One region of the Streptomyces sp. JL2001 genome, then DNA from elsewhere that is predicted to be linked to it. Evidence: riboswitches for the same ligand, from Rfam matches in the RefSeq annotation. Region 1 holds a riboswitch; each other region holds the start of a gene.
The links. A riboswitch is a leader RNA that binds a small molecule or an ion and turns the genes downstream of it on or off. The one in region 1 is predicted to bind cobalamin.
Positions count from the first base shown of each region.

Region 2: it holds a riboswitch for cobalamin, as region 1 does, so the genes downstream of both, ACE1OA_RS31415 (energy-coupling factor ABC transporter permease) here and ACE1OA_RS21620 (ABC transporter substrate-binding protein) in region 1, are expected to answer to the same signal.
Region 3: it holds a riboswitch for cobalamin, as region 1 does, so the genes downstream of both, ACE1OA_RS11925 (ribonucleoside-diphosphate reductase subunit alpha) here and ACE1OA_RS21620 (ABC transporter substrate-binding protein) in region 1, are expected to answer to the same signal.
Region 4: it holds a riboswitch for cobalamin, as region 1 does, so the genes downstream of both, ACE1OA_RS26865 (cobalamin biosynthesis protein) here and ACE1OA_RS21620 (ABC transporter substrate-binding protein) in region 1, are expected to answer to the same signal.

Region 1 covers NZ_CP169421.1:4,849,236-4,856,681, forward strand. The annotation lists gene ACE1OA_RS21590 (isochorismatase family protein) at 1-239, opposite strand, end outside; gene ACE1OA_RS21595 (nicotinate phosphoribosyltransferase) at 363-1,691, opposite strand; gene clpS (ATP-dependent Clp protease adapter ClpS) at 1,794-2,099, shown strand; gene ACE1OA_RS21605 (DUF2017 domain-containing protein) at 2,099-2,677, shown strand; gene ACE1OA_RS21610 (amino acid permease) at 3,117-4,553, shown strand; gene ACE1OA_RS21615 (Mov34/MPN/PAD-1 family protein) at 4,631-5,071, shown strand; cobalamin riboswitch at 5,116-5,235, shown strand; gene ACE1OA_RS21620 (ABC transporter substrate-binding protein) at 5,275-6,249, shown strand; gene ACE1OA_RS21625 (FecCD family ABC transporter permease) at 6,300-7,355, shown strand; gene ACE1OA_RS21630 (ABC transporter ATP-binding protein) at 7,352-7,446, shown strand, end outside.
Region 2 covers NZ_CP169421.1:7,035,947-7,043,392, reverse strand. The annotation lists gene ACE1OA_RS31440 (SRPBCC family protein) at 1-194, shown strand, start outside; gene ACE1OA_RS31435 (plasmid stabilization protein) at 287-610, shown strand; gene dhaK (dihydroxyacetone kinase subunit DhaK) at 1,002-1,994, shown strand; gene dhaL (dihydroxyacetone kinase subunit DhaL) at 2,202-2,777, shown strand; gene ACE1OA_RS31420 (PTS-dependent dihydroxyacetone kinase phosphotransferase subunit DhaM) at 2,774-3,178, shown strand; cobalamin riboswitch at 3,256-3,461, shown strand; gene ACE1OA_RS31415 (energy-coupling factor ABC transporter permease) at 3,491-4,192, shown strand; gene ACE1OA_RS31410 (energy-coupling factor ABC transporter substrate-binding protein) at 4,189-4,617, shown strand; gene cbiQ (cobalt ECF transporter T component CbiQ) at 4,624-5,373, shown strand; gene ACE1OA_RS31400 (energy-coupling factor ABC transporter ATP-binding protein) at 5,370-6,218, shown strand; gene ACE1OA_RS31395 (glutaredoxin domain-containing protein) at 6,495-6,932, shown strand; gene ACE1OA_RS31390 (ArsR/SmtB family transcription factor) at 7,248-7,446, opposite strand, start outside.
Region 3 covers NZ_CP169421.1:2,740,399-2,747,844, reverse strand. The annotation lists gene ACE1OA_RS11925 (ribonucleoside-diphosphate reductase subunit alpha) at 1-2,149, opposite strand, end outside; cobalamin riboswitch at 2,278-2,402, opposite strand; gene ACE1OA_RS11920 (GNAT family N-acetyltransferase) at 2,456-2,956, opposite strand; gene ACE1OA_RS11915 (hypothetical protein) at 2,975-3,571, opposite strand; gene mctP (monocarboxylate uptake permease MctP) at 3,656-5,278, opposite strand; gene ACE1OA_RS11905 (DUF3311 domain-containing protein) at 5,275-5,529, opposite strand; gene ACE1OA_RS11900 (GntR family transcriptional regulator) at 5,772-6,536, opposite strand; gene ACE1OA_RS11895 (extracellular solute-binding protein) at 6,822-7,446, shown strand, end outside.
Region 4 covers NZ_CP169421.1:6,019,283-6,026,728, reverse strand. The annotation lists gene ACE1OA_RS26885 (hypothetical protein) at 1-642, opposite strand, end outside; gene ACE1OA_RS26880 (alpha/beta hydrolase) at 823-1,950, opposite strand; gene ACE1OA_RS26875 (inorganic phosphate transporter) at 2,356-3,621, shown strand; gene ACE1OA_RS26870 (hypothetical protein) at 3,643-3,864, shown strand; cobalamin riboswitch at 3,986-4,119, shown strand; gene ACE1OA_RS26865 (cobalamin biosynthesis protein) at 4,153-5,115, shown strand; gene ACE1OA_RS26860 (cobyric acid synthase) at 5,112-6,617, shown strand; gene ACE1OA_RS26855 (putative cobaltochelatase) at 6,760-7,446, shown strand, end outside.

The sequences.
Region 1 (7,446 bases):
GCGACGCAGTGCACGGGCCAGGAGGTGACGTAGTCCGGCTCCTGGCCCGCCGGGGCGAAGTGGTCGCCCGGGTCCACGTGGTGGTCGCGGGTCGCCACCACGTGCTGGTACGCCGCACCCGCCGCCTCGCCGACCAGGTCGGTGATGGCGGCGGCGACGTCCGCGCCCCCCGTCACCGCGAGGCTGCCGCCCTCGCAGAAGTCGTTCTGAACGTCCACAACGATCAATGCGCGGTGCATGGCGGGTGTCCTTAGCCGGTGGGTGGGAGGAGGTGTCGGCGGGTGGGGCGAGGGGCGGGTTCGAGCCTAGAGACTTCCCCGCCCCTTCGGGAGGGGGCGTTCCGTCGCGGCGCGCGCGGATCGCTACACGTACTCCGTCGGGAGCACCGGCTCGCCGCGCGACAGCTGGATCGCCGACATCGGCAGCCCGGCCCGGGCCGCGATGTGCCGCGACCTGGCCGCCTCCAGCGGTTCGCGGGCCACCACGTCGCCGCCCTTGACCAGCTCCACCAGCAGCCGGTTGTCGGCGAGCTCCGGCGGGACCGCGCCGGTGCCGATGACCTCGGTCTCGGCGATCCCGTCCGCGTCCGTCCGCCGCGCCGCCCACTTGCGACCGCCGATGGACGACTTGCCGCCCACGGACTTCTTCGCGACGGCCGTCAGCGGCGCCTTCGGGTCGGCCGAGGTGGCACGGGCGACCAGCTTGTAGACCATCGAGCAGGTCGGGTGCCCGCTGCCGGTGACCAGCTGGGTGCCGACACCGTAGGCGTCGACCGGCGCGGCGGCCAGCGAGGCGATGGCGTACTCGTCCAGGTCGGAGGTCACCACGATCTTGGTGTCACGGGCCCCCAGCTCGTCGAGCTGCGCCCGCACCCGGTGCGCCACGAGGAGCAGGTCGCCGGAGTCGATCCGTACGGCCCCGAGCTCCGGCCCGGCGACCTCGACGGCGGTGCGGACGGCCTCGGCGACGTCGAAGGTGTCGACGAGCAGGGTCGTCCCCCGGCCGAGCGAGTCGACCTGGGCGCGGAAGGCGTCCCGCTCGCTGTCGTGCAGCAGGGTGAAGGCGTGCGCGGAGGTGCCGACGGTCGGGATGCCGTAGCGGAAGCCCGCCGCCAGGTCGGAGGTGGAGTCGAAACCGCCCACGTAGGCGGCCCGGGAGGAGGCGACGGCGGCCAGCTCGTGGGTGCGCCGCGCGCCCATCTCGATCAGCCGCCGGCCGCTCGCGGCCGCCGACATCCGGGAGGCCGCGGCCGCGATGGCCGAGTCGTGGTTGAGGATCGACAGGATCACGGTCTCCAGCAGCACGCACTCGGCGAAGCTGCCCTCGACCCGCAGGATCGGCGAGCCGGGGAAGTACACCTCGCCCTCGGGGTAGCCCCAGATGTCGCCGGAGAAGCGGTAGCCCGCGAGCCACTCGAGCGTGGGCTCGTCGACGATGCCCTGTTCGCGCAGGAAGCCGAGGACGGCCGGGTCGAACCGGAAGTTCTCGACGGCGTCCAGGACGCGTCCGGTGCCGGCCACCACCCCGTAGCGCCGCCCCTCGGGCAGCCGCCGGGTGAAGACCTCGAAGACGGAGCGCCGGTCGGCGGTGCCGGCCCGGAGGGCCGCCTGGAGCATGGTCAGCTCGTACTGGTCGGTGAAGAGCGCGGTCGACGGCACGTCCACCGGGAGCCCAAGGTCCGCAGCGTTCATGTCAGCGATGCTACCCCGAATACTCGTCAGAGTGACGATTTCTAGGGACGCGCCCCTGACCCGTTTGTGCGACAGGCCACGGAGAGTGGCAGCATGGGGTGAGTGAGCGTCGCGCCTATTGAGATCGAACAGACGGAATCGGCTGAAGAGACCTTCGCCGTCGTCGAGCCGGACGTCCCGTGGGTCACCCTCGTCCACAACGACCCGGTCAACCTGATGAGCTATGTGACCTACGTCTTCCAGACGTACTTCGGTTACTCCAAGGACAAGGCGCACAAGCTGATGCTCGACGTGCACCACAAGGGCCGCGCGGTGGTCTCCAGCGGCACCCGCGAGGAGATGGAACGGGACGTGCAGGCGATGCACGGCTACGGACTGTGGGCGACCCTCACCCAGGACCGCGGCTGATGGCCGGCCGGTTCGAGGCGCTGCCCGGCGGCGGCGCGGCCGTCGCGCTCGACGAGGTCGAGGTCTCCATCCTCCGCTCCCTCGCCGTCCAGCTCATGGAGCTGATCGGACCGGGCGACGAGCCCGTCGAGGGCGAGGACCCGCTCGCCGCGCTCTTCGCCGAGGGCCCGAGCGAGCCCCCGTCCGATCCCGCCCTCAAGCGGCTCTTCCCCGACGCCTACGGCGACGCGGACGAGGAGCAGCGGGCGGCGGCGGCCGACTTCCGCCGCTACACCGAGAACGACCTGCGGGCCCGCAAGCGCGAGGACGCCCTGAAGGTCGTCCGCAGCCTGGACACCCTCACCCCGGTCGGCGAGGGCGGGGCCGTCCTCAAGCTGACGGCTGACGAGTCGCGGGCCTGGCTCGGCGCGATCAACGACCTGCGGCTGACCATCGGGACCCGCCTGGAGGTCACCGACGAGGACGGGGGAGAGGGGCTGTACCGGCTCCCGGACTCCGACCCGCGCAAGCCGATGGTGATGGCGTACCTGTGGCTGGGCGCGCTCCAGGAGTCGCTCGTCGAGACGCTGATGCCGTAGGCGCCCCCGGGGGAGCCCGCCTGGCGCGGCGCTCCCGGGCGCTCCCCGGCGGTCCATGTCCTGCCCCGGCCGCCACCGGCCGTCCCGTCGGTCCGAAGCGGGGCCGACGGGACGCTTCCGGCCCCCCGCACGAGCCTCTTCCGTTCGCTCAGCGGACGCTCAAATCCGGATAACGAATACGTCACCAAAGTGTTCTAGCTTGCCGTGTTGAGTCCTCTTCGTCCGCTTCTTCCTGTGGCGTGCGCCACAGTAGTGCCCGTCGATCGACGTTTCACGCGTGATAAATCTTCACGACCGCCCGGGGACGCCACCCCTGTCCCCGGGGGCGCTCGAGCCGGCTGACCGCCGGTAGCACTCCATTCCACATCCGGGGGGATCAGGACCTGATCCGCGGCCAGACGCAGTCGGCGCGGATCAGCATGGAGAAAGGCGCACCACCATGACCTCAGTGCAGGTCGACAAGCAGCACGACGGCACCGACGGGGCCGTGGGCGGCGGCGAGGGCTACCAGCGTGGCCTCGGCGCCCGGCAGATCCAGATGATCGCCATCGGCGGTGCCATCGGCACCGGACTCTTCCTCGGCGCGGGCAAGGCCATCTCCAAGGCCGGCCCCAGCCTGATCCTGGCCTACGCCATCGCGGGCCTGGTCATCTTCTTCATCATGCGGGCCCTGGGCGAACTGCTCATGTACCGCCCGGTGTCGGGCTCCTTCTCGGAGTACGCCCGCGAGTTCGTCGGCCCCTTCTGGGGGTACGTGACCGGCTGGACGTACTGGCTCTTCTGGGTCGTCACCGGCATCACCGAGGTCACCGCGGCCGCCAAGTACATGGCGTTCTGGACACACGGGAGTTTCCCGCAGTGGGCCTTCGCGCTGATCTTCACCGTCATCCTCTACGGCGCGAACCTGATCTCCGTGAAGCTCTTCGGTGAGCTCGAGTTCTGGTTCTCGATGGTCAAGGTCACCGCGATCGTCGGCATGATCCTCATCTGCGCCGGCATCCTCACCATCGGCTTCTCCGACGCGGCCGAGACCGCCTCCGTGGCGAACCTCTGGAACGACGGCGGCTTCTTCCCCAAGGGCCTCGGCGGCACGCTGATGACCCTGCAGATCGTGATGTTCGCCTTCCTCGCGGTCGAGCTGGTCGGCGTCACCGCCGGCGAGTCCAAGGACCCCAAGACCGTCCTGCCCAAGGCGATCAACACCGTCCCGTGGCGCATCGCCGTCTTCTACGTCGGCGCCCTCATCATGATCCTCTCGGTCGTGCCGTGGTCGGAGTTCCAGCCGGGCGTCTCCCCGTTCGTCGCCGCCTTCGAGAAGATGGGCCTCGGCATCGGCGCCGCCATCGTCAACTTCGTGGTGCTGACCGCCGCCCTGTCGTCCTGCAACTCGGGCATGTACTCCACCGGCCGGATGCTGCGCGACCTCGCGCTGAACGGCCAGGGGCCGAAGTTCCTCACCAAGCTCACCGCCAACGGCGTCCCGCTGCTCGGCACGACGGTCTCCGCCGCGCTGATGCTGGTCGGCGTGTGGATCAACTACGTGGCGCCGGGCAAGGCCTTCGACTACGTCGTCTCCTTCGCCACCATCTCCGGCATGTGGGCCTGGATCATGATCCTGGTCTGCCAGATCCGCTACCGCGCCAAGGCGAACCGCGGCGAGCTGCCCGAGTCCGGCTTCAAGGCCCCGGGCGCCCCGTTCACCAGCTGGTTCGCGCTCGCCTTCATCGGCATGGTCATCGTGATGATGGGAATCGACCCCGACTCCCGCGTCGCGCTGTGGCCCGGCGCGCCGGTGTGGGCCCTGATCATGGGCGTCTCGTACCTCGTGCTGAAGGCCCGCAACCCGCAGGGCGCGGCGTTCGTCAAGCGCTCCTGATCTCCGCCGTCTCGGCATTCGGGCCGTCGCGTACCACTCCTCGGTACGCGGCGGCCCGCCCGCTTATCCTGTCGACCATGCTGACCATCACCCGGGCCCTGTACGACCAGATCGTGGAACACTCCCGCGCGGACCACCCCGACGAGGCCTGCGGCGTGGTCGCGGGCCCGGCCGGCACCGGCCGCCCCGAGCGCTTCATCCCGATGCTGAACGCCGCGCGCTCGCCCACGTTCTACGAGTTCGACTCGGCCGACCTGCTGAAGCTGTACCGCGAGATGGACGACCGGGACGAGGAGCCCGTGGTCATCTACCACTCGCACACGGCGACCGAGGCCTACCCGTCCCGCACGGACATCTCCTACGCGAACGAGCCCGCCGCCCACTACGTGCTCGTCTCCACCGCGGACACGGACGACGCCGGCCCCTTCCAGTTCCGCTCCTTCACCATCGTCGAAGGCGTCGTCACCGAGGAAGAGGTCCAGGTCGTCGAGGCGTACGCGCAGACCCCCGGAGCCTGAAGCGCCTCAGCCCTCCGCACGCCGACGACGTGATGAGAGACTGACCGGACATCAGGGCGGCAGGACCCAGGAAGCCGGTGCGAATCCGGCACGGTCCCGCCACTGTGACCGGCTCCCGCCCCGGGAGCCGGAAGCCAGGAACTGACCTGCCGCCTTCTCACCACCGACCGGGGACGTGGAAATCCCCGTCAGGAGGCACGTCCGTGTTGACCCGGCGCCGTTCACCGCTGCCCGCCCTCGTCCTTCTCCCGCTGCTCGCCGCCTGCTCCGCGCCCGCCGCGCAGCAGCCCCCGGACCCGAAGGCCGCCCCGGGATTCCCCTACACCGTCGCCAACTGCGGTGTGCAGACCACCTACCAGGCCCCGCCGCGACGTGCCGTGACGATGAACCAGCACGTCACCGAGGTCATGCTGGCCCTCGGCCTGGAGAAGTCCCTCGTCGGCACCGCCTACCTCGACGACCGCGTCCTGCCCGCCTACAAGAAGGCGTACGACTCCGTCCCGGTGCTCGCGAAGGAGTACCCGTCGAAGGAGGCGCTGCTCGCCGCCGGCCCCGACTTCGTGTACGGCGGCTACGCCTCCGCCTTCGACGCCAAGGCCGGCCGCGGCCGCGACGACCTCAAGGCCGCGGGCATCAGCACCCGGCTGAACACGGAGTACTGCCCCTCCGGCGCCTCCTCGCTCACCGACCTCTACCGGGAGGTCGACGAGGTCGCCCGCACCTTCGGCGTCCCCGAACGCGGCCGGAAGTGGACCGCCGAGGCCCGCAAGACCGTCGCCGCCACCGAACGCCGCCTGAAGGACGTGCCCCCCGTCTCCGTCTTCGTCTACGACAGCGGCGACAAGACCGCGTTCACGGCCGGCGGCACCGGCATCGGCAACGAACTGATCACCCGCGCCGGCGGCCGCAACGTCTTCGCCGACCTCGCCAAGCCCTTCGGCGACGCGACCTGGGAACAGGTCGTCGCCCGCCGGCCCGACGTGATCGTCATCTACGACTACGGCTCCACCACCGTCGAACAGAAGAAGAAGCGCCTGCTGGAGGACCCCGCCCTCCGCGACGTCCCGGCGATCAGGAACCAGCGCTTCGCCGTCATGCCGCTCTCGGACACGGTCCTCGGCGTCCGCGTCCCCGCCGCCGTCGACAAGCTCGCCGCCCAGCTCCACCCGGACCGGTGACCGCGCCCCCGAAGGGGGACGCCCGGCAGCCCGCGCACCCGCCCCTCCGGGTGGGCGCGCGGGCCGCCGCACGCCCACCCGCCGCCGCCCCCGTCCCGTACGGGCTCGTCGTCGCCGGCCTCCTCGCCGCCCTCGCGTGCGCCGTCGTCGCCGGGGTCGCGCTCGGATCCGTGACCATCCCCGTCGCCGAGGTCACCCGCATCCTCACCGGCGACGCCGCCCCGTCCCCGTTCCGCACCATCGTCCTCGACGTCCGGCTGCCCCGCGTCCTGCTCGGCGCGGTCGTCGGCGCCGGCCTCGCCGTCGTCGGCACCGTCCTGCAGGCACTGGTCCGCAACCGCCTCGCCGACCCCTTCCTCCTCGGGATCTCCTCCGGGGCGTCCACCGGCGCCGTCCTCGTCCTGGTCCTCGGCATCGGCAGCGGCGCCGGCATCACCTCGACGCTCGCCCTGCCCGCCGGCGCCTTCGCCGGCGCCCTGCTCGCCCTGGTCCTCGTCTACGCGCTGGCCCGCCGCGGCTCCACCATGACCGGAGCCCGGCTCGTCCTCGCCGGCGTCGCCGTCTCCTACATCCTGTCCGCGCTGACCACCCTGCTCCTGGTGCTCGCCGGGCGGCCCGAGCACTTCCAGGAGGCGATGTTCTGGTCCCTCGGCGGCCTCGGCAGCGCCCGCTGGGACACCCTCCTGCTGCCCGCCGCCGCCCTCGCCGTCGGCGTCGGCGCGCTGCTCACCCTCGCCCGCCCGCTCGACCTCCTCCTCGTCGGCGAGGAGGGCGCGACCGTCCTCGGCCTGGACACGGCCCGCTTCCGCGCCGCCGTCTTCGTCCTGGCCTCGCTCGTCACCGCCGTCATGGTCGCGGCCAGCGGAGCCGTCGGCTTCGTCGGGCTGATGGTCCCCCACGCCGCCCGGATGGCCGTCGGCGCCCCGCACCGCCGCCTCCTCCCGGTGGCCGCGCTCGGCGGCGCGCTCGCCCTGGTCCTCGCCGACCTCGCCGCCCGGACCGTCGCCGCGCCCCAGGACATCCCCGTCGGCGTCCTCACCGCCCTCACCGGCGGCCCGTTCTTCCTCTGGCTGATGCGCCGCCGCCCGGAAGGGAGCCCGCTGTGACCGAACTGCGCACCGAGGCACTGTCGTACGGGACACGGCTGCGGGCCGTCGACGTACACGCCCGCCCCGGCGAGACCGTCGGCCTCGTCGG
Region 2 (7,446 bases), 2.2 Mb from region 1:
GCTACCGGGACGAGGACGAAGGAGAGGAAGGCGCGGACGACGAGGACGGCGAAGCCGACCAGGACGAGGAGGACGAGGAAGACGAGGAGGAGGACGGGGCGTACGAGGACGAGTACGACGAGGACGAGCCGGAGGAGGAAGAGGAGGACGAGGAGGAAGACGAGGACGAGTACGAGGACGCCGGCAGGAAGTGACGCCGACGGCGCGCATGCGCTCGCCCCCGGCGGGTATCGCGGAACCGGCCGGAACCCGACCCGACCCGACCCGACCCGACCAAGGAGACGTCATGCCTCGTGGTTCGAGCCCCAAACGCGAGCGGCAGTACGAGCACATCAAGGAGAGCGCCGAGGATCGCGGCGAGAGCACCGAGCGGGCCAAGGAGATCGCCGCGCGCACGGTGAACAAGGAACGTGCCCGCGCAGGCGAGTCGAAGACCGCCAGCCGGACCTCCCTCGAGGACATGTCATCGTCGCGTCGGGGCGGGCAGCGGTCCCACCGGGGCGCGCAGGGCCCGACGAAGGAGCAGCTCTACAACGAGGCCCGGCAGCGCAACATCGAGGGCCGCTCCAAGATGGACAAGGCGGAGCTCAAGCGGGCTCTGGGTCACTGACACGCTCTGGGCCACGCACACGCGGCCGAACCCCCCGCACCCGCCGTCCGGGCGCCACCGGTCCTCCTGCCCGCGACGGAGCGTGGAGCCGTTCGTCGCCGCACCCCCGATCGCCTGTCCGCACCCGAACCCGCGGTACCCGTGCGGGCAGGCCCGGCGCCGTCGATAATCGGTGCGTGACGCGCACCCGCGAAGGACGGCCCGCCCCCTCCGCGCTGACTGCCGCTCAGGTGGTCGGCGCCCGCGCGCTGCCGTGCCGGCGCCGTACGGCCGTCCCCCGGCCCGGCGACCGGCACCCTCCCGCGCCGCGCCACCTGCCGTACCGCCCCCGCGTCACGCCCTGCCCCGACCCGCTGGACGACTCACCCGCTCCACTCCCCCGGAGGTACTCGTGCGAATGCTGATCAACGTGCCCGAGAGCGTCGTCGCCGACGCGCTGCGCGGCATGGCCGCGGCCCACCCCGAACTGACCGTCGACGTCGAGAACCGCGTGGTCCTGCGGCGCGACGCCCCCATGGCGGGCAAGGTGGGGCTGGTCTCCGGCGGCGGATCCGGGCACGAGCCCCTGCACGCGGGGTTCGTCGGGCCGGGGATGCTGGCGGCCGCGTGCGCCGGCGAGGTCTTCACCTCCCCGGTGCCCGACCAGATGGTGCGGGCCGCCGCCGCGGTGGACAGCGGGGCGGGGGTGCTGTTCGTCGTCAAGAACTACACCGGCGACGTCCTCAACTTCGAGATGGCCGCCGAGCTCGCCGAGGACGAGGGCGTCCAGGTCGCCAGGGTCCTGGTCGACGACGACGTGGCCGTGACGGACAGCCTCTACACGGCCGGGCGGCGCGGCACGGGGGGCACCCTCTTCGTGGAGAAGATCGCCGGAGCAGCCGCCGAGGAGGGCGCGCCGCTGGAGCGGGTCGAGGCCGTCGCCCGCCGGGTCAACGAGCGGTCGCGGTCCTTCGGGGTGGCCCTGAGCGCCTGCAGTACCCCGGCGAAGGGCAGTCCCACATTTGAACTCCCCGATGGCGAGCTGGAGTTGGGAATCGGGATCCATGGCGAGCCGGGACGCGAGCGGCGCGCGATGATGACCTCGCGGGAGATCGCCGACTTCGCCGTGAGCGCCGTCGTGGAGGACCTGCGACCGTCGGGTCCGGTCCTGGTCCTGGTCAACGGCATGGGCGCCACCCCTCTGCTCGAACTGTACGGATTCAACGCAGAGGTCCAGCGCGTGCTGGCCGAACGCCGCATCCCGGTCGCCCGCACGCTGGTGGGGAACTACGTGACCTCGCTCGACATGGCCGGCTGCTCGGTGACGCTCTGCGAGGTGGACGAGGAACTGCTGCGGCTGTGGGACGCGCCCGTGCAGACGGCGGCGCTGCGCTGGGGCCGGTGACGCCTCGGGCGGCCCCCGACGCGCTGAACTCCCGCGCTCCCGAACTCCCCCACCGCAGCCGACTCCAGCGAGGTGACCGCAGTGCCCGAGCCGACCGCCCCCGACTCCCCCGACACACCCGGCGCATCCTCCGACCCACCCGGCTCCCCCGGCACGCCGGGCGCATTCTCCGACGCCGCGTCCGGGGCGTTCGACGCCGCCTTCTTCATCCGTTGGCTGACGATCGCCGCGGCCGCCGTCGACCGGGAGGCGGACCGTCTGACCGAGCTGGACTCCGCCATCGGCGACGCCGACCACGGCGCCAACCTGAAGCGGGGCTTCGCCGCCGTCACGGCCGTACTGGAGAAGGAGCCGCCCCCGACGCCGGGGGCCGTCCTCGTGACCGCGGGACGCCGGCTCATCTCCACGGTGGGGGGCGCGTCCGGGCCTCTGTACGGGACGCTGCTGCGCCGGACCGGCAAGGAACTGGGCGACGAACCGGCCGTGAGCCGGGCCCGGTTGGCCGAGGCGCTGGATGCCGGGGTCTCGGCGGTGTCGCGACTCGGAGGGGCGCAGGCCGGCGACAAGACCATGCTCGACGCCCTCCTGCCGGCGGCCGAGGCACTGGGCCGGTCCTTCGGTGCCGCGCGGGAGGCGGCCGAGCGGGGCGCCCTCGCGACCGTGCCCCTCCGGGCCCGCAAGGGCAGGGCCAGCTATCTCGGCGAGCGTTCCGTCGGGCACCAGGACCCCGGAGCCACCTCGTCCGCGCTGCTGATGGCCGCGCTCGCCGAGGCGGCGGGATGACCGGGCAGGTCGGCATCGTCCTCGTCTCCCACAGCGGCCCGGTGGCGGCGGCCGTCGCCGCACTCGCCCGGGGTCTGGCCGGAGGCGGCCCGTGCGCGCCGATCCTGCCCGCGGGCGGCACTCCGGACGGCGGTCTCGGCACCAGCGCGGAGCTGATCGCCGAGGCGGCCGAGGCCGCGGACCGCGGCGCGGGTGTGGCCCTGCTCGTCGATCTGGGCAGCGCCGTCCTCACCGTCAAGGCGCTCCTCGCCGAGGACGGCGAACTGCCCGCGGGGGCCCGGCTGATCGACGCGCCGTTCGTCGAGGGAGCCGTCGCCGCCCTGGTGACGGCGAGCGCCGGCGGGGACCTGGACGCCGTGGAGGCGGCGGCCTCGGAGGCGTACACCTACCGGAAGGCATGAGGCCCGGCGGGCGGCCCGGCCGCCCGTCACGGGCCGTGCCGGCACACCACCGTGTTGTGATGTACCTGGTCAACGCACTAATGTCGCAGGGCCTTGGTGTACGGGAAACCGGTGCAGTACCGGTGCGGCCCTCGCCACTGTGATCGGGAGGTCCGGCTCCACGCCCTGGGAGGTCCCCAGGGAAGCCACTGCACCACCGCGGGCGACCGCGGGCGGTGTGGGAAGGCGGAGTCCGGGCGTCATGACCGTCAGCCAGGAGACCGGCCAAGGTGCGTTGTCCATCCACGAGGTGCTGGAGAGGGTCTCCCAACCATGCATATAGCCGAGGGGTACCTGCCCCCTGTGCACGCGGCCGCCTGGGGCGTCGCAGCCGCCCCCTTCGTCGTCCACGGTGTCCGTGCGCTGACCCGTGAGGTGAAGGCCAATCCCGAGTCGACGCTGCTGATCGGCGCCTCCGGTGCCTTCACGTTCGTCCTGTCCGCCCTCAAGATTCCCTCGGTGACGGGCAGTTGCTCGCACCCGACCGGTACGGGGCTGGGCGCGATCCTCTTCCGGCCGCCCGTGATGGCGGTACTGGGCACCATCACCCTGCTGTTCCAGGCACTGCTCCTGGCGCACGGCGGGCTGACCACCCTGGGCGCCAACGCCTTCTCGATGGCGATCGTCGGCCCGTGGGCCGGGTACGGGACGTACCGGCTGCTGCGGCGGTTCGACGTCCCGCTGATGGTGAGCGTCTTCTTCGGCGCCTTCGTCGCCGACCTCTCCACCTACTGCGTCACCAGCGTGCAGCTGGCGCTGGCGTTCCCCGACCCGGGCAGCGGCTTCGTCGGGGCGCTGGCGAAGTTCGGCGGCATCTTCGCCGTCACGCAGATCCCGCTCGCGGTCAGCGAGGGTCTGCTGACGGTGCTCGTGATGCGTCTGCTCGCGCAGTCGAGCAAGGGGGAACTGACCCGGCTCGGCGTGCTGCTTCCCGCGGGCCGGAAGAGCGGGACCACGGAGGCGGTCGGCCGATGAGCAGGAACGCGAAGATCAACTCACTGCTGCTGCTCGTGGTGGCCGCGCTGGCGGTACTGCCCCTGCTGCTGGGGCTGGGCGACCACAAGGAGGAGCCGTTCACCGGCGCCGACGCCGAGGCGGAGACCGCCATCACCGAGCTCAGTCCGGACTACGAGCCGTGGTTCAGCCCGCTCTACGAGCCGCCGTCCGGCGAGATCGAGTCGGCGCTGTTCGCGCTCCAGGCCGCGCTCGGCGCCGGTGTCCTCGCGTACTACTTCGGCCTGCGCAAGGGGCGCAGGCAGGGCGAGGCCCGCGCGGCGGCCCGGGCGACACCGGACGGCACGACGACGCCCGCCGTCACTCCGTCGGCATCGTCCGCGAAGTCGGCGGCGACGGCGGCGATGTCCGTGAAGCCCGCGGCCGCGCCGCCCGGCGACGAGTAGTCACGGATGCTGCCGATCGACGCGGCGGCGCACAGCAGTCGCTGGCGTCGCCGTCATCCTGCCGAGAAGGCCGTTCTCGGCTTCGGTCTCACCCTGTGCGCGGTGTGCCTGCCGCCGTGGCCCGGCGCCGTGCTGGTCGCCGCGGCCACGCTGACCGTGCTGCTCGGACCCGCCGGCGTGCCGCGACGTCAGCTGTGGCGGGCGTTCCGGATCCCCCTGGGCTTCTGCGTGACGGGTGCGGTCCCGCTGCTGTTCGAGGTCGGCGGGGCCCACGGGCTCGTCGCCCTCGCTCCGGACGGACCTGTGCACGCGGGCGAGTTGCTGCTGCGGACGTCGGCCGCCTCACTGGGGGTCCTGCTGTTCGCCTTCACCACGCCGGTCTCGGACGTACTGCCCCGGCTCGTCCGCGCGGGCGTGCCGGCCCCGGTCGTGGACGTCGCCCTGGTGATGTACCGGATCGGCTTCCTGCTCCTGGACGCCATGGCCAGGATCCGGCAGGCGCAGGCGGCCCGGCTCGGGCTCACCACACGGGCGGCGACCTGGCGTTCCCTGGCCGGGCTCGGCGCGACCGCGTTCGTCCGTGCCTTCGACCGCGCCCAGCGGCTGCAGACCGGACTCGCGGGGCGCGGGTACGACGGCACGCTGCGGGTCCTGGTGCCCGAGGCCGCGGTCTCGCGCCGGTTCCTCACCGCGTCGGCCGGCCTGCTCGCCGGGCTCGTCGCGCTCACTCTCGTACTCGAAAGGTCCCTGCGTTGAGTTCTCGGTCCGCGGTCGTGGAGCTGGTCAAGGCGGGATTCGCCTACGAGGACGGTCCCGCCGTCCTGGACGGGATCGACTTCGCCGTGCCCGAGGGGCGGGCGACGGCTCTGCTCGGCCGCAACGGCAGTGGCAAGACGACCCTGATGCGACTGCTCAGCGGCGGGCTCCGGCTCGGCCGCGGCACGCTCCGGCTGGACGGCGAGAAGGTGTCGCACGACCGCAAGGGTCTGACCCGGCTGCGGACGACGGTGCAGCTCGTGGTGCAGGACCCGGACGACCAGCTCTTCGCGGCCTCGGTCGGCCAGGACGTGTCCTTCGGGCCGATGAACCTGGGCCTGCCGGAGGAGGAGGTGCGGCTGCGGGTCCGCGAGGCGCTGGAGGCGCTGGACATCGTGGCCCTGGAGGACCGGCCGACGCACCTCCTCTCGTACGGGCAGCGCAAGCGGGCGGCGATCGCGGGGGCGGTGGCGATGCGCCCGCGGGTCCTGGTCCTGGACGAGCCGACGGCCGGGCTCGATCCGCACGGGCAGGAGCGACTGCTGGAGGTGCTGGGCCGGCTGCGGGACACCGGTACGACCGTGGTGATGGCCACACACGACGTGGATCTGGCGCTGCGCTGGGCGGACGACGCCGCGGTGCTGTCGCCCGAAGGGCTCCGGACCGGGCCGATCGCCGAACTGCTCGGCGACGACGCGCTGCTCGCCGCGGCCCGGCTGCGCCGCCCGTGGGGCATGGCCGTGACCCGGCTGCTGCGCGGCCACGGCCTGCTGGCACCGGACGCGCCGGGTCCGCGGACGGCGGAGGAGCTGGACGCGTGGGCGGAGGTGCGGGGGCGGGCCTGACGGTGCCTCGGAAGCGGGGAGGAGCTTCGGTTCCGAAGGGAGGCGTTCCTCGTAGGGCGAGGAGGGTTCGAAGGGGCCGACGGCCGAGGGAGCCGTGGAGGACGCGGTACCTGATCTCGTTCGGCGACGGCGCGATGACCTTCCCCGAGGAGGAGTTGCCCCTGGTGGCCGAGGCCTCGCTCGACGTGGTGCGTGACGCCCGGGAGGCCGGCGGGTACCCGCGGGTCGGCGGCCCGCTCCGGCGGGAGACTCGGCTCACCGATAGCCTGGATCATCATGACGCGCATGTGGATCCTGCCGGTGCTGCTCGTGTCCATCGGCTCAACCGTCGCGACCGGGCTGTTCCTCCGGGGGCGCCCCGGCGAAGCCGCGGCGCTCCTGGCGGCGTTCGTGCTGCTGGCAGGCGTGAACTCGCCGCTGGTCTTCCCGAGGTCGATCGGTGCGACGGAGGCGCAACGCCGCAGCGCCGTCGACGGCCGGCCGGTCGTCTACTGGCGGCCGGGCTGCGCGTACTGCCTGCGGCTGCGCATCCGGCTGGGCCGTCGCGCCCGCCGGTTGCACTGGGTCGACATCTGGCGCGACCCGGCCGGAGCGGCGGTGGTGAGGGCGGCCAACGACGGCGACGAGACCGTGCCGACCGTCGTCGTGGCGGGCCGGCCGCACACCAACCCCGATCCTGCCTGGGTGCGCGAACAGCTCTCCCCTTCCTCGTGACCGGGAGCGCGCCGGGGATCAGCACCCGGACGGGACCGGTGAGTGCGTCGACCGCCTGCTGCTCGGAGAGCGGGAAAGCCGCACGGGTCGGCTTCGGTGTGCCGGCGCCGCTGCCGCGACCGAGGCTGTTCCGCCGCACCGGCTGAAGCTGCGAGCCGGTCGACTTCAGGGGCACCGTCGCCGTCCGGCGGCGGACGGTGTCCGCCCCGGCCGGGTGCGCGGCCGCGTTCGGCATCGCCGGCGCCACCGTCCCGATGCCGGGCCCGGCGCGCGCCCCCCGCCCGGCCGGCGGGCTCCCGTCAGCCGGCGCGCTGCTCAGACTCCGTGCGACCCGCCCTCGTCCCGCTCCGCCGCCTCGGCGACGCGCTTGATGCGGGCCAGGCGCCGGTCCCAGTCGGCCGCGAGGCCGGCCATCCAGCGGGCCGTCGTGTCCAGGGCCGCGGGCCTGACCGCGTACCGCACCTCCCGGCCGACCCGGCCGCCGGACACCAGTCCGGCGGCGTCGAGCACGGCG
Region 3 (7,446 bases), 2.1 Mb from region 1:
CCATGAACAGGTTCAGCGACTGGGACTGGTCGAGGTACGGCGTCCGGGCCGCCGCCATGTCGATCAGACCGCGCTGCGGGATCTCCCAGGCCGTGCGGTACAGCTCGCGCACCTCGGCCGGGACCCAGGTGAAGCCGGCCACCGAGCCGTTGGACTCGCGCAGCGCCTCCCGGGTCTGCGCGTCCCAGACGCCGAGCTTCTTCAGCTCGTCGACGAGGTACGAGTTGACCTGGAGGAACTCGCCGGACAGCGTCTCGCGCTTGAAGAGGTTGGAGACCTGCGGCTCGATGCACTCGTACACACCGGCGATCGAGGCGATCGTCGCGGTCGGCGCGATGGCGAGGAGCAGCGAGTTGCGCATGCCGACGGCGGCGATCCGCTCGCGCAGCGCGGCCCAGCGCTCCGGCCAGGTGAACTCCACGCCGTAGTGGTCGGGGTGCAGGACACCGCGGGCGGCGCGGGTCTTCTCCCAGGCGGGCAGCGGGCCGTTGCGCTCGGCGAGGTCGGCGGAGGCCTCGTAGGCGGCGAGCATGATGCGCTCGGCGATCCGGGTGGAGAGCGCCCTCGCCTCGGGGGAGTCGAACGGCAGCTTCAGCCGGAAGAAGACGTCCTGGAGGCCCATCGCGCCCAGGCCCACCGGACGCCACCGGGCGTTGGACCGGCCGGCCTGCTCGGTGGGGTAGAAGTTGATGTCCACGACGCGGTCGAGGAAGGTGACGGCCGTGCGGACCGTCGCGTCGAGCCGCTCCCAGTCGATGTCGCCGGTCGCCAGGTCCACGAACGCGCCGAGGTTGACCGAGCCCAGGTTGCAGACCGCGGTCTCGCCGTCGTCCGTGACCTCCAGGATCTCCGTGCAGAGGTTGGAGGAGTGGACCGTGTGGCCCGGCTCCGCCGTCTGGTTGGCCGTGCGGTTCGAGGCGTCCTTGAAGGTCATCCAGCCGTTGCCGGTCTGGGCGAGCGTCCGCATCATCCGGCCGTACAGGTCACGGGCCGGCATGGTCTTGCGGGCCAGGCCCTTCGCCTCGGCGGCGCGGTAGGCGGCGTCGAACTCCTCGCCCCACAGGTCGACCAGCTCGGGCACGTCCGCCGGGGAGAACAGCGACCACGGGGCGTCGGCGTTGACCCGGCGCATGAACTCGTCCGGGATCCAGTGCGCCAGGTTCAGGTTGTGCGTACGCCGGGCGTCCTCGCCGGTGTTGTCGCGCAGTTCCAGGAACTCCTCGATGTCCGCGTGCCAGGTCTCCAGGTAGACCGCGGCGGCGCCCTTGCGCCGGCCGCCCTGGTTCACGGCCGCGACGGAGGCGTCCAGCGTCTTCAGGAACGGCACGATGCCGTTGGAGTGCCCGTTGGTGCCGCGGATCAGCGAACCGCGGGCGCGGATGCGGGAGTACGACAGGCCGATGCCGCCCGCGTGCTTCGAGAGCCGCGCGACCTGGTGGTACCGGTCGTAGATGGAGTCCAGCTCGTCCAGCGGCGAGTCGAGCAGGTAGCAGGACGACATCTGCGGGTGGCGGGTGCCGGAGTTGAAGAGCGTGGGGGAGGAGGGCAGGTAGTCGAGCCGGCTCATCAGGCCGTAGAGCGCGGTGACCTCGTCCAGCGCGCGCGTCGAGTTGTCCTCGGCGAGCCCGGCGGCCACGCGCAGCATGAAGTGCTGGGGCGTCTCGACGACCTTGCGGGTGATCGGGTGGCGCAGCAGGTAGCGCGAGTACAGGGTGCGCAGGCCGAAGTAGCCGAAGCGGTCGTCGCCGGCCGGGTCCACGGTCGCGTCGAGCGCCGCGCCGTGCAGCCGGACGAACGCGGCCGTGCGGTCGGCGATCAGACCCTCGCGGTGGCCGACGGCGACGGAGGCCGAGAAGCTCACCGCGCCCTGGCCGGCCGCCTCGTCGGCGATGGTGATCGTCAGGAGCCGGGCGGCGAGCCGGGAGTACGCGGGGTCCTCGGCGATCAGGCCGGCGGCCGCCTCGGTGGCCAGCTCGCGCAGTTCCGCCTCGTCCGAGCCGGCGCTCCGGCCGCGCAGCGCGGCGGCGGCGACCTTGCCGGGGTCGGTGTCGGGGAGATCGGCGGTGAGGTCGGTCAGGATCCGCAGCAGCACGGTCCCGGGTCCGTCGCTCTCGATCGCTGCGGCCGGATCGGCGGGCGCGATGGTCACGTGGGGGCTCTCCCTCGCTCGGCTCGGGGCCGGCGGGGGAAGCGGGCAGCCGGGCACCCGTACGCAGGGTGCGCCGCGCCACCGGCCCACTCCGCGAGGCCCGGACGTCTGTGACACCCGGAACGGACGGACCGGGCGCACTGTCGGCAGGTCTTCGGACTCACCTGGCGGATGAAAACGCCATAAGCACACCGTTGCGGGACAGTTCCGGACTTGCACCGGATTCCCCTGCGGCGACAGCGAGCATGAGCATACATGTGGGGGGCGCCCCTGGAGACACCCCCCACATGTTGTGTCGTTCCGTGCTCAGAGCTCCAACGCGTAGGTGTGCAGGGGGTCCATGTCGGCCAGCGGGCTCCAGTCCCGGTCAGGGGTACGGACGAAGCCCGCCCGCTCGTAGATCCGGTGCGCCGCGGACATGCGCGACTGGGTGGAGAGCACCAGCCGCCGGCATCCAGGTGTCCTGCGCGCCCGCTCCGTGCAGACCCGGACGAGGGCCTCGCCGACGCCCCGGCCGCGGGCTCCCTTCGCCACGGCGAGCATCCGGAACTCGGCCTCGCCCTCGCGCGCGATGTCGGCCCACTCCCCGCCGGCGACGAAGGTCACGCCGCCGAGCACCGTGCCGGCGCGGTCCACCGCCACCAGCACCTCCGCTTCCGCGGCCCGCCGGGCCACGTCCCGCAGCAGGCGCAGGTAGGCGTCGTCCTCGCCGAAGTCGAGGTGCCCGTCGTCGAGGAAGGCCCGCGCGGTGACCTCGCCGAGGGCGTCGTACTCCTCGGGCCGTACCGCCCTGATGGTGAAGTCCATCCAGGCAGTGTGCCCCGCTCAGCCGCTCGCGCCCACTCCGTTGTCGGGGGCTCCGTCGCCGACCGGTGGCAGGTCGCCGCGCTCGACCGGTCCGCTCCCGCTCGTCCGCCGCGGCAGGACCGCGTCCAGTTCGGCGTCGTCGGCGCGGTGCGCCTCGGCGGCGGCGCCCCGCAGCAGGTCCCTCCCCACGGACAGCGGGGCGGCCAGCTCGACGCGCAGGCCGTTCTCGTTGCGCAGGTACGCGTGCCGGTCGGCGGAGTGCCGGTACCAGCCGCCGCCCTCCTTCACACAGGTGTCGCCGGCCGGCGGGGCGGCGCAGTCCCGCTCGGTGAAGGGGCGCCGCTCCGCGGAGAGGGTCAGCTGCTCGCCGGCGGGCCCGACGTAGGTGAGCTGGAAGCCGTCGTCGCCGATGACACCGGCCGACTGGAGGGCCGGCCGGAACCCCTCGGCCTCGGTGACGTACACGTGCTCGACACGGGTCTGCGCGGCGTGGGCTCGCGCCTCCAGTTCCGCGCGGTCGGGTGCCGGTCCGCCCGGAACCTCGGTGCCGCAGCCGGTGACGGCGAGCACGAGGGGGAGCAGGACGAGCAGGGAGAGGCGGGGTCCGGTTCTCATCCGCACATCCTTTCGTGACCACGGCGAAGGCCGCCGCGCCTTCCCTGTGGAAGCGCGGCGGCCTTCGTCACCTTGCGGGCGGGGTCAGTGGCCCGCGCCCACCTTCGGCAGCTCGGTCTGCACGCCCGCGTCGCCGGCGTCCGCCGTGTAGTCCGACGGGGACGTCTCGTCCACGCCCTCGGGCGCCTTGACGGCCTTCAGGACGAACGTCAGGACGACGGTCACCACCAGGTTGATCACGAAGGCGGTGAGGCCGATGTAGCCGATCTCGCCGATGCCCGGGATCTCGGCGGACGAGCCGCCGAAGTGCTTCTGCGTCGGGCTGGCCACGCCGTACGCCGCCGCCGTGCCGTAGACCATGCCGACGGCCCAGCCGGCCAGCAGCGCCCAGCGGTGGAACCAACGGGTGAACAGGCCGCCGACCAGGGCCGGCAGCGTCTGCAGGATCCAGATGCCGCCGAGCAGCTGGAAGTTGATCGCGACCGTCTTGTCCATGGTGAGGACGAAGACCAGCGCGCCGACCTTGACCAGCAGCGACACCAGCTTGGACACCTTGGTCTCCTGCTCCGGCGTGGCGTCCGGCTTCAGGAAGTCCTTGTAGATGTTGCGGGTGAAGAGGTTGGCCGCGGCGATCGACATGATCGCCGCCGGGACCAGCGCGCCGATGCCGATGGCGGCGAAGGCCACGCCCGCGAACCAATCGGGGAACATGTTCTCGAAGAGCTGCGGGATGGCCAGCTGACCGTTGGTCACCTTCACGCCCGCCGCGATCGCCATGAAGCCGAGCAGCGCGAGCAGGCCCAGCATCAGCGAGTAGAGCGGCAGGATCGTCGTGTTGCGGCGGATCACGTCACGGCTGCGCGAGGACAGCGTCGCCGTGATCGAGTGCGGGTACATGAAGAGCGCCAGCGCCGAACCGAGCGCGAGCGTCGCGTAACCCCACTGGCCCATCTCGCCCGGCACCAGCGCGCCGCGCGGCTTGTCGGTGGCGGGGTTGATCGTGGCGTACGCCTCGCCGGCCTTGGCGAAGATCTCGTCGAAGCCGCCCAGCTTGATCGGGATGTAGATGATCGCCACCGCGATGACGAGGTAGATCAGCGTGTCCTTGACGAAGGCGATGAGCGCCGGCGCGCGCAGTCCGGAGGAGTACGTGTACGCCGCCAGGACACCGAAGGCGATGAGCAGCGGCAGGTCCTTGACGAACCAGTGCGTGGTCTCGCCGCCGCCCACGCCCATCACGTCCAGGACGGCCTGGATGCCGACGAGCTGGAGCGCGATGTACGGCATGGTGGCGAGGATGCCGGTGACGGCGACCGCCAGCGACAGGCTCTTGGAGCCGAACCGGCCGCGGACGAAGTCCGAGGTGGTCACGTATCCGTGCTTGTGGGACACCGACCACAACCGCGGCAGGAAGGTGAAGATCAGGGGGTAGACGAGAATCGTGTACGGGACGGCGAAGAAGCCCGCCGCGCCGGCCGCGTAGATGGCCGCCGGGACGGCGACGAAGGTGTACGCGGTGTAGAGGTCGCCGCCCAGCAGGAACCAGGTCACCCAGGTACCGAACGAACGGCCGCCGAGACCCCATTCGTCCAGGCTGTGCTCGTTCTCGGCCCTGCGCCAGCGCGAGGCCAGGAAGCCCATGACCGTGACGGCCAGGAAGAAGAAGATGAAGACGCCCAGAGCGACGCCGTTCACGCCGTCCTTCATCGCGACGCACCTCCCTTGCGGGCGCGCTGGTCACGCTGCCACAGCTTGTACGCGACCATCGTCAGCACGGTGGAGACGACGACCCAGGCCATCTGGTACCAGTAGAAGAACGGGATGCCGATGAAGGTCGGATCGACCTTCGCGTACGAGCTCACCCAGAGCATCGCCACGAAGGGCGCGACCAGACAGAGCGCCACGATCACGCGTACCGGTGTCACGACCGGTTGTTTGTCTTGCGTCACTTCTGACATATGGCGACTCCGTCCCCTCGCTGAACACCGTTGATCACGCGGGTAATGCGCGTGAAATCTAGGGGACCGGTCCGCTCCATGGAACCCCCGTCCGGATAACGGACGAATCTCGATGGACGTCGCACGGAGACACGCCAGTGCCCCGACACACCTCACGGATGTATCGGGGCACCGGTTCACGCCGAAGTGGCGGAATCTTTTCAGTCTTTCGGCCGGACGGCCGGGAGTCGTCCGCGGGGCGGTCAGCCGTTGGGGCGCTGCAGCCGGGCGACGAACTTGTACCGGTCGCCGCGGTACACCGAGCGCACCCACTCGACCGGCTCGCCCTGCGCGTCCAGCGAGTGGCGGGACAGCATCAGCATGGGCAGACCCACGTCGGTGCCGAGCAGGCCGGCCTCGCGCGGGGTGGCGAGCGAGGTCTCGATGGTCTCCTCGGCCTCGGCGAGGTGGACGTCGTAGACCTCGGCGAGCGCCGTGTAGAGCGAGGTGTACTTCACCAGCGAACGCCGCAGCGCGGGAAAGCGCTTGGCCGAGAGGTGGGTGGTCTCGATCGCCATCGGCTCCCCGCTGGCGAGGCGCAGCCGCTCGATCCGCAGCACCCGCCCGCCGGCGGCGATGTCGAGCAGGCCGGCCAGCGTGTCGTCGGCCGTCACGTACCCGATGTCGAGCAGCTGCGAGGTGGGCTCCAGGCCCTGTGCCCGCATGTCCTCGGTGTACGAGGTCAGCTGCAGGGCCTGCGAGACCTTGGGCTTGGCGACGAACGTGCCCTTGCCCTGGATCCGCTCCAGGCGGCCCTCGACGACCAGTTCCTGCAGTGCCTGCCGCACCGTCGTGCGCGAGGTGTCGAACTCCGCGGCGAGGGTGCGCTCGGGCGGGACCGGTGTGCCGGGCGGCAGGGTCTCCGTCATGTCGAGCAAGTGCCGCTTCAGTCGGTAGTACTTGGGCACGCGCGCGGTGCGGGTGGCGGCGCCGCCCTCTGTCTCGCTGTTGCCCGCGTCCGTGGCCATGGCCTGCCTTCCCGACTCCTGTGTTGCTGCCGTCACCGGCTCCTCCGTCTATAGCGGCTCACATGGTGGCACGGACCGGTCACGGGTCGTCGCCCTCCCTCAGGTGTCGGTCCGATAACGGACCCGACTGCCCTTCTTATACACCCTTGACACCCCTAAAGGTCTAGGCCAAGCTCCGGGTACTGGTCTAAACCATTAAAGACCAGCTCCCAGCCCCACGAGCACTACTCGACGTATGTCTTCGCGCGGTGGGCAGGGGTTGCAGGCATCCCTGAGGAGGGTGGCGTGAAGCGCAAGCTCATTGCGGCGATCGGTGTCGCGGGCATGATGGTCGGCATTGCCGCGTGTGGCGGAGCCGACAAGGGTGGGGACAAGGCCGGCGGCGAGGTCAAGGAGCTCACCGTCTGGCTGACGGTCGACGCCCAGAACAACTGGCCTGAGCTGGTCAAGGCGGCCGACGACGCGGTGACCAAGAAGCACCCCGGCATCAAGATCAAGCACGAGTACTACGGCTGGCCGGACAAGAACACCAAGCTCGACGCGGTGCTCGCCACGGACAAGGCCCCGGACGTTGTCGAGATGGGCAACTCCGAGATGATCAGCTACATGGCCAAGGGCGCCTTCGCCCCGGTCGAGGCCTCGAAGTTCGACAACTCGGGCCAGTGGCTGGACGCCCTCAAGGAGTCGGTCACCTACAACGGCAAGACCTACGGTGTCCCCTACTACGCCGGTGGCCGCGTGGGCACCTGGCGCAAGGACGTCGCCGCCGAGGCGGGCGTCAAGGCGGCCCCGAAGACCTGGGCCGAGCTGACCGCCGCCCTCGACGCCATCCAGGCGAAGAAGGGCGACAAGTTCAGCGCCTGGTACCAGCCGTCGCCGGACTGGTACGCGGCCATGTCCTTCGTCTACG
Region 4 (7,446 bases), 1.2 Mb from region 1:
CTGCGGGTCGGGTACCTCGCAGCGCTCCTCGCGCAGTTCCTCGACCCGCTGACGGAGCAGGTCGAGGAGCGACGGGACCACGACGGGGCCGGCGGACAGCTGGAGGAGCGAGAGCACCTGGGGAAGGGCCTCGACGACCTCGGCGACGGCGCCGGGCGCCACGCCCTCGGGGGCCGGGTGGACCAGGGACCAGGCGTCGAAGAGGGCGACCCAGCCGCGCAGGACCGCGGAGTCGTCACGGTCCCAGGCGTGCAGGCGCCAGCCCGGGCGGGCGGTGTCGCCGTGGATCTCGACGAGTCCGGCGAGGCGCGCCCGGTCCCAGCCGGCCCGGATCTGGCCGGGGGTCAGGTTCAGCGCCGCGGCGGCCCGTTCCTGGGCGGAGGCCGCGTCGGGAGCGGCCGAGGGACCGAGCTCGGCCGCGCGGTCGACGGCGGCCCAGCGGGCGATCCGTACGGCGTCGGCCAGGACGATCCGTGCCTGGCGGGCCAGTTCCGCGCGGGGCGGAGTGCCCTCCGGCGGACGCGGCGCCGGCCGCGTACGACGGGTCGTCACGGCCCGTCGGGCGGTCGCGAGTGCCCGCGGACGGACGAGTCGGAGTCTGGAGTTGCGCGCCAAATGCTCATCAGGCTGTCGAGACGTCACGGGGGCAGTCTTCCCGCTGACGGCCCGAAAGCCCAATCGGAATCCGGATCGCCGTCGACAGACGCCGGGAACGGCCCGGAACCGGGCCCGGGACCGCCTCCGGAAGGAGGGCGGACGAACCGCCCGGGACGGGAGCGTGCGGCGGGCCGGCGCGGCGTACCGGGGCACCCGCGGGGGCGCCTACAGCAGAGGGGTCAGGAAGCGGCGCAGCGCTTCCTCGTAGCGGACCGGGTCGGCGTTCCACATCGAGGCGTGCGGGGCCCGCCGGACCGTCTGCAGGGTGACGAGTTCCGGGCGGCGGGCGGCCAGCCGGAGGGACGGCTCCCAGGGCGCGAGCGTGTCGTCCGGGCCGTGGAAGACCAGGGTCGGGATCCGCAGGGCGGCCGGATCGGCGGCGTCCTGGAGCCGGGCGCCGTCCAGCGCGGCCCGGGTCGTCGCGGCGCGGACGGCCAGCGGCAGCAGCGGGGCCGGGACGTGGCGGGCCGCGACGAGGGCGCGCAGGGTGGCCTCCCGGTCGAGCACCGGGGAGTCCAGGACGAGACCGCGGACCGCGTCCCGGACACCGGAGTCGGCCGCGACGTGCAGGGCCATGGTCGCGCCGGTCCCCCAGCCGTACAGGACGACGTGCCGGGCCCCTCGGCGCACGGCGTAGCGGACGGCGGCGTCGGCGTCGCGCCACTCGGACTCGCCGAGGTGGCTCAGGCCGTCCGGGGACGGCGGCGCGCCCTCGTCGCCGCGGTAGGCGGGGATGAGGACGGGGATCTGGCGGCGGCTGAGGAAGGGGACGAGGTTGACGGGCTGCAGCCGGGTGGTGCCGATGCCGTGCAGCGCGACGACCCAGGTGGGCCGGGGGCCGGGGACGAGCCAGCCGGGCAGGGGGCCGAGTTCGCCGGGGATCTCGACGTCCTCGTACTCGACGCCGAGGGCCGACAGCGGGGTGCCGGTGTGCAGCACGGGGGTGAGGCGGACGCGGGTGCCCGGTTCGAGGGTGCCGTACTCGACCCGTTCGAGACGGCGGACGACGGTGTCGGCGGCGTGCGGGACCCGGTCCAGGACGGGTCCGACGACCGCGTGCACGTCGGGGCCGTCCAGGCCGTAGGTGCCGGGTCGCAGGGAGGCGAGGCTCCGGGTGAGGGTGACCCGGCCCGTTTCCGTGGCGTGCACGGTGAGCCGTGGGTCGCCGGGCAGCGGTCGTCCGGACGGCGCCCGGAGGGCGACGTCGCTGGCGTACCGGCCGGCCGCGATCACGGCCGCGCCGACACCGATCAGAGTGGTGACGGCCGCTGCCGTCGCTGTAGCCGGGCGCACGTTCCCAGTGTCGGCAGGGTGCGGACGGGGTGCCACCGGACCGCGGCCCTTCGGGCGGTCCGCCGGTCGCCCCGGTGGCCCCCGGCGTCTCCCCCGCGCCACCTCCGCGCACTCGACGGAGTGACGTGGGTCACCCCACGGGGGTCCCCCGGCCGGGTGATCTTGCCCGTGGGACGAGAGGGACTGGCGGGGCGGCAGTCAACAGAAGTCGGTTCTGCCCCGCTACGGCACGGCTTACCCGGGGTTGCACGGGGACCACATCGTGGACGGATCGACGCCCGGAGCGCTAAGCGGAATGACCGGACCCCGATTCGGGACACCACACCGCCCGGCCCAGTTCACCTTCCGTTCACCCAGGTTGCTTACGTTCGTCGAGCCACTGACGTCAAACGATTGCCTGGGTAAATGGAACACATCACGCTGCTGCTCGCCATTGTGGTCGTGACAGCTCTCGTGTTCGATTTCACGAACGGTTTCCACGACACCGCCAACGCGATGGCGACGACCATCTCGACCGGTGCCCTCAAGCCCAAGACGGCGGTGGCCATGTCCGCCGCGCTCAACCTGGTCGGTGCGTTCCTCTCCGTGGAGGTCGCCAAGACGATCTCCGGCGGGATCATCAACGAACAGGGCATTCGTACCGAAGTGATCTTCGCGGCGCTCGTCGGCGCCATCCTCTGGAATCTGCTGACCTGGCTGCTCGGGCTCCCGTCGAGCTCCTCCCACGCCCTCTTCGGCGGCCTCATCGGTGCGGCGGTCATGTCCGCCGGCTGGTCGGCGGTCAACGGCGGCACCATCGTCACCAAGGTCCTGCTCCCCGCGATCGCCGCGCCGATCGTCGCCGGCCTCGCCGCGACGGTGGCCACCCGGCTCACCTACCGGATCGGCGCCAAGACGGACGAGAAGTCCACGGCCAAGGGCTACCGGGCCGGACAGATCGCCTCCGCCGGTCTGGTCTCCCTCGCCCACGGCACCAACGACGCCCAGAAGACGATGGGTGTCATCACCCTCGCCCTGGTCACCGGTGGCGTCCTCGCCCCCGGCTCCAACCCTCCGATGTGGGTCATCGTCTCCGCCGGTCTGGCCATCGCGATGGGCACCTACCTCGGCGGCTGGCGCATCATCCGCACGATGGGCAAGGGCCTGACCGACCTGCGCCCGCCGCAGGGCTTCGCGGCCCAGACGAGCGCGGCCACGGTCATCCTGGCCTCCTCGCACCTCGGCTTCTCCCTCTCCACCACCCAGTCCTGCTCCGGCGCCGTGATGGGCGCGGGCCTCGGCCGCAAGGGCGGCGTCGTCCGCTGGTCGACCGCGACCCGGATGTTCGTCGCCTGGGGTCTGACCCTGCCCGCCGCGGGTCTGGTCGGCGCCGGCGCCGAGTTCCTCACCAAGCAGGGCACCTGGGGCATCGTCGCCGTCGCGGTCCTGCTGGTCGCCGGTTCCGGTGTCATCTGGGCCCTGTCGCGCCGCAAGCCGGTCGACCACCACAACGTCACCGCGGACGACCTCGACGCCGAGCCCGCGGGCGTCGTGACCACCGCGATCGCGGCGGTCAGCCCGCCGCCCGCCGGGACCGTCGCCGCCGTCGCGGACGAGGACCTGAAGACCACCATCCCCTCGCCGGCCCCCACGGACCCGGCAGCCCCCGCGGCCCCGGCCGCGGCGGTCTAAGGAACCAAGGGACACGCACGCATGAAGATCGACTGGGCAGCTCTCGGCTCCGTCTTCGGAGTCAGCCTCGTGGCGACCGTCGCCCTCGTGGGCCTGTTCACCCTCGGCATCGTCGGCCTCTCCAAGCAGGAGCAGGCCGCGGCCCAGGGAGGCTCCGCCACCCTCGCGCGTACCGGCGCGTACGCCTGCTTCGCCCTGTGCGCGGCGGCCGTCGCGTACGGGATCTATCTGATCGTCGTCTGACGCGGGACGACCCCACCGGCCGGGCGGGCCGCACCCTCGGGTGCGGCCCGCCCGGCCGTCGTGCTGTGGGGCTTCGCACACTGTCCCGCCGCAGGTCAAGGGTGAGTTGACGGGTGTTCGCACAGCGTGGTGGACTTCCGGGGCCATTACGGCGGCAGAAGAGGAAGCCCGGTGCGATTCCGGCGCGGTCCCGCCACTGTGACCGGGGAGAGCCTCCCCGGGAGTCAGGAACTCTCCCCGCCGGTCACGTCGAGCCAGGGCGCGGACCCTGAGTGAGGACACAGCGCCATGCCCGGCCGCAGTGCAGCCACAGGTGTATTCGCGTACGGCGCCGCCGCCGGTCTGGCGGCGGACCTGCTCGTCGGCGACCCCCGCCGCGGCCATCCGGTCGCCGCGTTCGGACGGGCCGCGGGCGCCGTCGAACGGCTTCTCTGGCACGACCACCGCGGGTGGGGCGCCCTGCACACCGCCGTCTGCGCCGGTGGCGCGACCGCGGCCGGCGCGCTGGCCGCACGGGCCGTACGGGACCGGCGAGCCGCCTCCGTCGCCCTGACCGCCGCCGCCGTGTGGGCCGTCGTCGGCGGCACCACCCTGGGCCGGGAGGCCCGTGCCGTCGGCGGGGCGCTCGCCGCCGGGGACCTGGACGTGGCCCGCGAGCGGCTGCCCCATCTGTGCGGGCGCGACCCGCAGTCCCTCGACGGCCCCGCGATGGCCCGCGCCGTCGTCGAGTCGGTCGCCGAGAACACCTCCGACGCGGTCGTGGGGGCGCTCGTCTGGGGCGCCGTCGCCGGGGTGCCGGGGCTGATCGGCTTCCGTGCGGTGAACACGCTCGACGCGATGGTCGGCCACAAGTCCCCGCGCCACCGGCGCTTCGGCTGGGCCTCGGCCCGGCTCGACGACCTGGCGGGCTGGCCGGGCGCCCGGCTGACCGCCGTGCTCGCCACGGTGGCCGGCGGCGACCCGCGGGGCGCCGCCCGCGCCTGGAAGGCCGACGCCGGCCGGCACCCGAGCCCCAACGCGGGCCCGGTGGAGGCCTCGTTCGCCGGCGCCCTCGGCGTACGGCTCGGCGGGACGCTCTCGTACGGCGGGCGGGTAGAGCACCGGCCGGTGCTGAACGGGGCGGGACGGGACGTGGAGGTCGCGGACATCGAGCGGGCCGTGCGGCTGTCGCGGCGCGTGACGGGACTGACGCTGGCGGCCTGTGTGGGCGGCCGGCTGATCATGGGTGCGATCAAGCGGAGGCGGATATGAGGGGCGGACTGCTGGTCGCCGGGACCACGTCCGACGCGGGGAAGAGCGTCGTCACGGCCGGCATCTGCCGCTGGCTGGTCCGCCAGGGGGTGAAGGTGGCCCCGTTCAAGGGCCAGAACATGTCCCTGAACTCCTTCGTGACCCGCGAGGGCGCGGAGATCGGCCGGGCCCAGGCCATGCAGGCGCAGGCGGCCCGGGTGGAGCCGACCGCGCTGATGAACCCGGTGCTGCTGAAGCCGGGCAGCGACCGCTCCAGCCAGGTCGTGCTGATGGGCCGGCCGGTGGGCGAGCTGAGCGCGCGCGGCTACCACGGAGGCCGGCAGCGGGAGCTCTTCGAGCCGGTCATGGCGTGCCTGGAGGAGTTGCGGGGCACGTATGACGCCGTGATCTGCGAGGGGGCGGGCAGTCCGGCCGAGATCAACCTGCGGCGCACGGACATCGTGAACATGGGCATCGCGCGGGCCGCACGGCTGCCGGTGCTCGTGGTCGGCGACATCGACCGGGGCGGGGTGTTCGCCCAGTTCTTCGGGACGACGGCCCTGCTCGCGCCGGAGGACCAGGAGCTGATCGCGGGCTATCTGGTGAACAAGTTCCGCGGCGACGTGACGCTGCTGGAGCCCGGGCTCGACATGCTGCACGGGCTGACCGGCCGGCGGACCTTCGGCGTCCTGCCGTACGCCCACGGCCTCGGCATCGACGAGGAGGACGGACTGCGGGTCTCGATGCGCGGCGCGGTCCGCGAGTCGGTCGTGGCGCCGCCGGTCGGCGAGGACGTCCTGCGGGTCGCGGTCTGCGCGGTGCCGCTGATGTCCAACTTCACGGACGTGGACGCGCTGGCGGCCGAGCCGGGCGTGGTGGTGCGCTTCGTGGACCGCGCCGAGGAGCTCGTCGACGCGGACCTGGTGATCGTGCCGGGCACCCGAGGGACGGTGAAGGCACTCGCCTGGCTCCGCGAGCGCGGCCTCGCCGACGCGCTCGCGCGCCGGGCCGCGGAGGGCCGCCCGGTCCTCGGCGTCTGCGGTGGTTTCCAGGCGCTCGGGATCCGGATCGAGGACGAGGTCGAGTCCAAGGCCGGGGCCGTGGACGGGCTCGGGCTGCTGCCGGTCCGGGTCCGGTTCGCGGTCGACAAGACGCTGGCCCGGCCGGTCGGCGAGGCGCTCGGCGAGCGCGTGGAGGGCTACGAGATCCACCACGGCGTCGCCGAGGTGCTGGGCGGGGAGCCGTTCCTGGACGGCTGCCGGGTCGGCGCCGTCTGGGGGACGCACTGGCACGGCTCGCTGGAGAGCGACGGCTTCCGCCGGGCGTTCCTGCGCGAGGTGGCGGCGGCGGCCGGGCGGCGGTTCGTCCCGGCGCCCGACACGTCGTTCGGCGCGCTGCGCGAGGAGCAGCTGGACCGGCTGGGCGACCTGATCGAGGAGCACGCGGACACGGACGCGCTGCTGCGGCTGATCGAGAGCGGTCCGCCGGCCGGGCTGCCGTTCATCCCGCCGGGCGCCCCGTGAGCGCCGCCGGCACCCGGACCGGCACCATCCGCGCATCCGCCGGCGCCCACGCGCGCACCCCCGTCGGCACGCGCCGCCCGCTCGCGCGCGAGGCGCGTGCGCCCCGGGACACCCACAGCGAACCCGAAGGAAGGATCGACCGATGAGCACCCGGTACCCGTTCACCGCCGTCGTCGGCATGGACGACCTGCGGCTGGCGCTGCTGCTGAACGCCGTCAGCCCGGCGGTGGGCGGTGTCCTCGTCCGCGGCGAGAAGGGCACCGCCAAGAGCACGGCCGTCCGCGCGCTCGCGGACCTGCTTCCGGAGGTTCCGGTGGTGGCGGGCTGCCGGTTCAGCTGCGACCCGGCCACGCCCGATCCGGCCTGCCCGGACGGGCCGCACGAGGCCGCCGCGGCCGCCGCCCGCGCCGCGCGCATGGTGGAACTGCCGGTCGGCGCCTCCGAGGACCGGCTGGTCGGCGCCCTCGACATCGAACGGGCCCTGGCCGAGGGCGTGAAGGCGTTCGAGCCCGGGCTCCTCGCCGACGCGCACCGTGGGATCCTCTACGTGGACGAGGTCAACCTCCTCCACGACCACCTGATCGACCTGCTGCTCGACGCCGCCGCCATGGGCTCCTCGTACGTCGAGCGCGAGGGAGTCTCGGTGCGGCACGCGGCCCGCTTCCTGCTGGTCGGGACCATGAACCCCGAAGAGGGCGAGCTGCGGCCGCAGTTGCTGGACCGTTTCGGGCTGACCGTCGAGGTCGCCGCGTCCCGCGAGCCCGAGCAGCGGGTCGAGGTCGTGCGGCGCCGACTGGCGTACGACGACGATCCGGCCGCCTTCGCGACG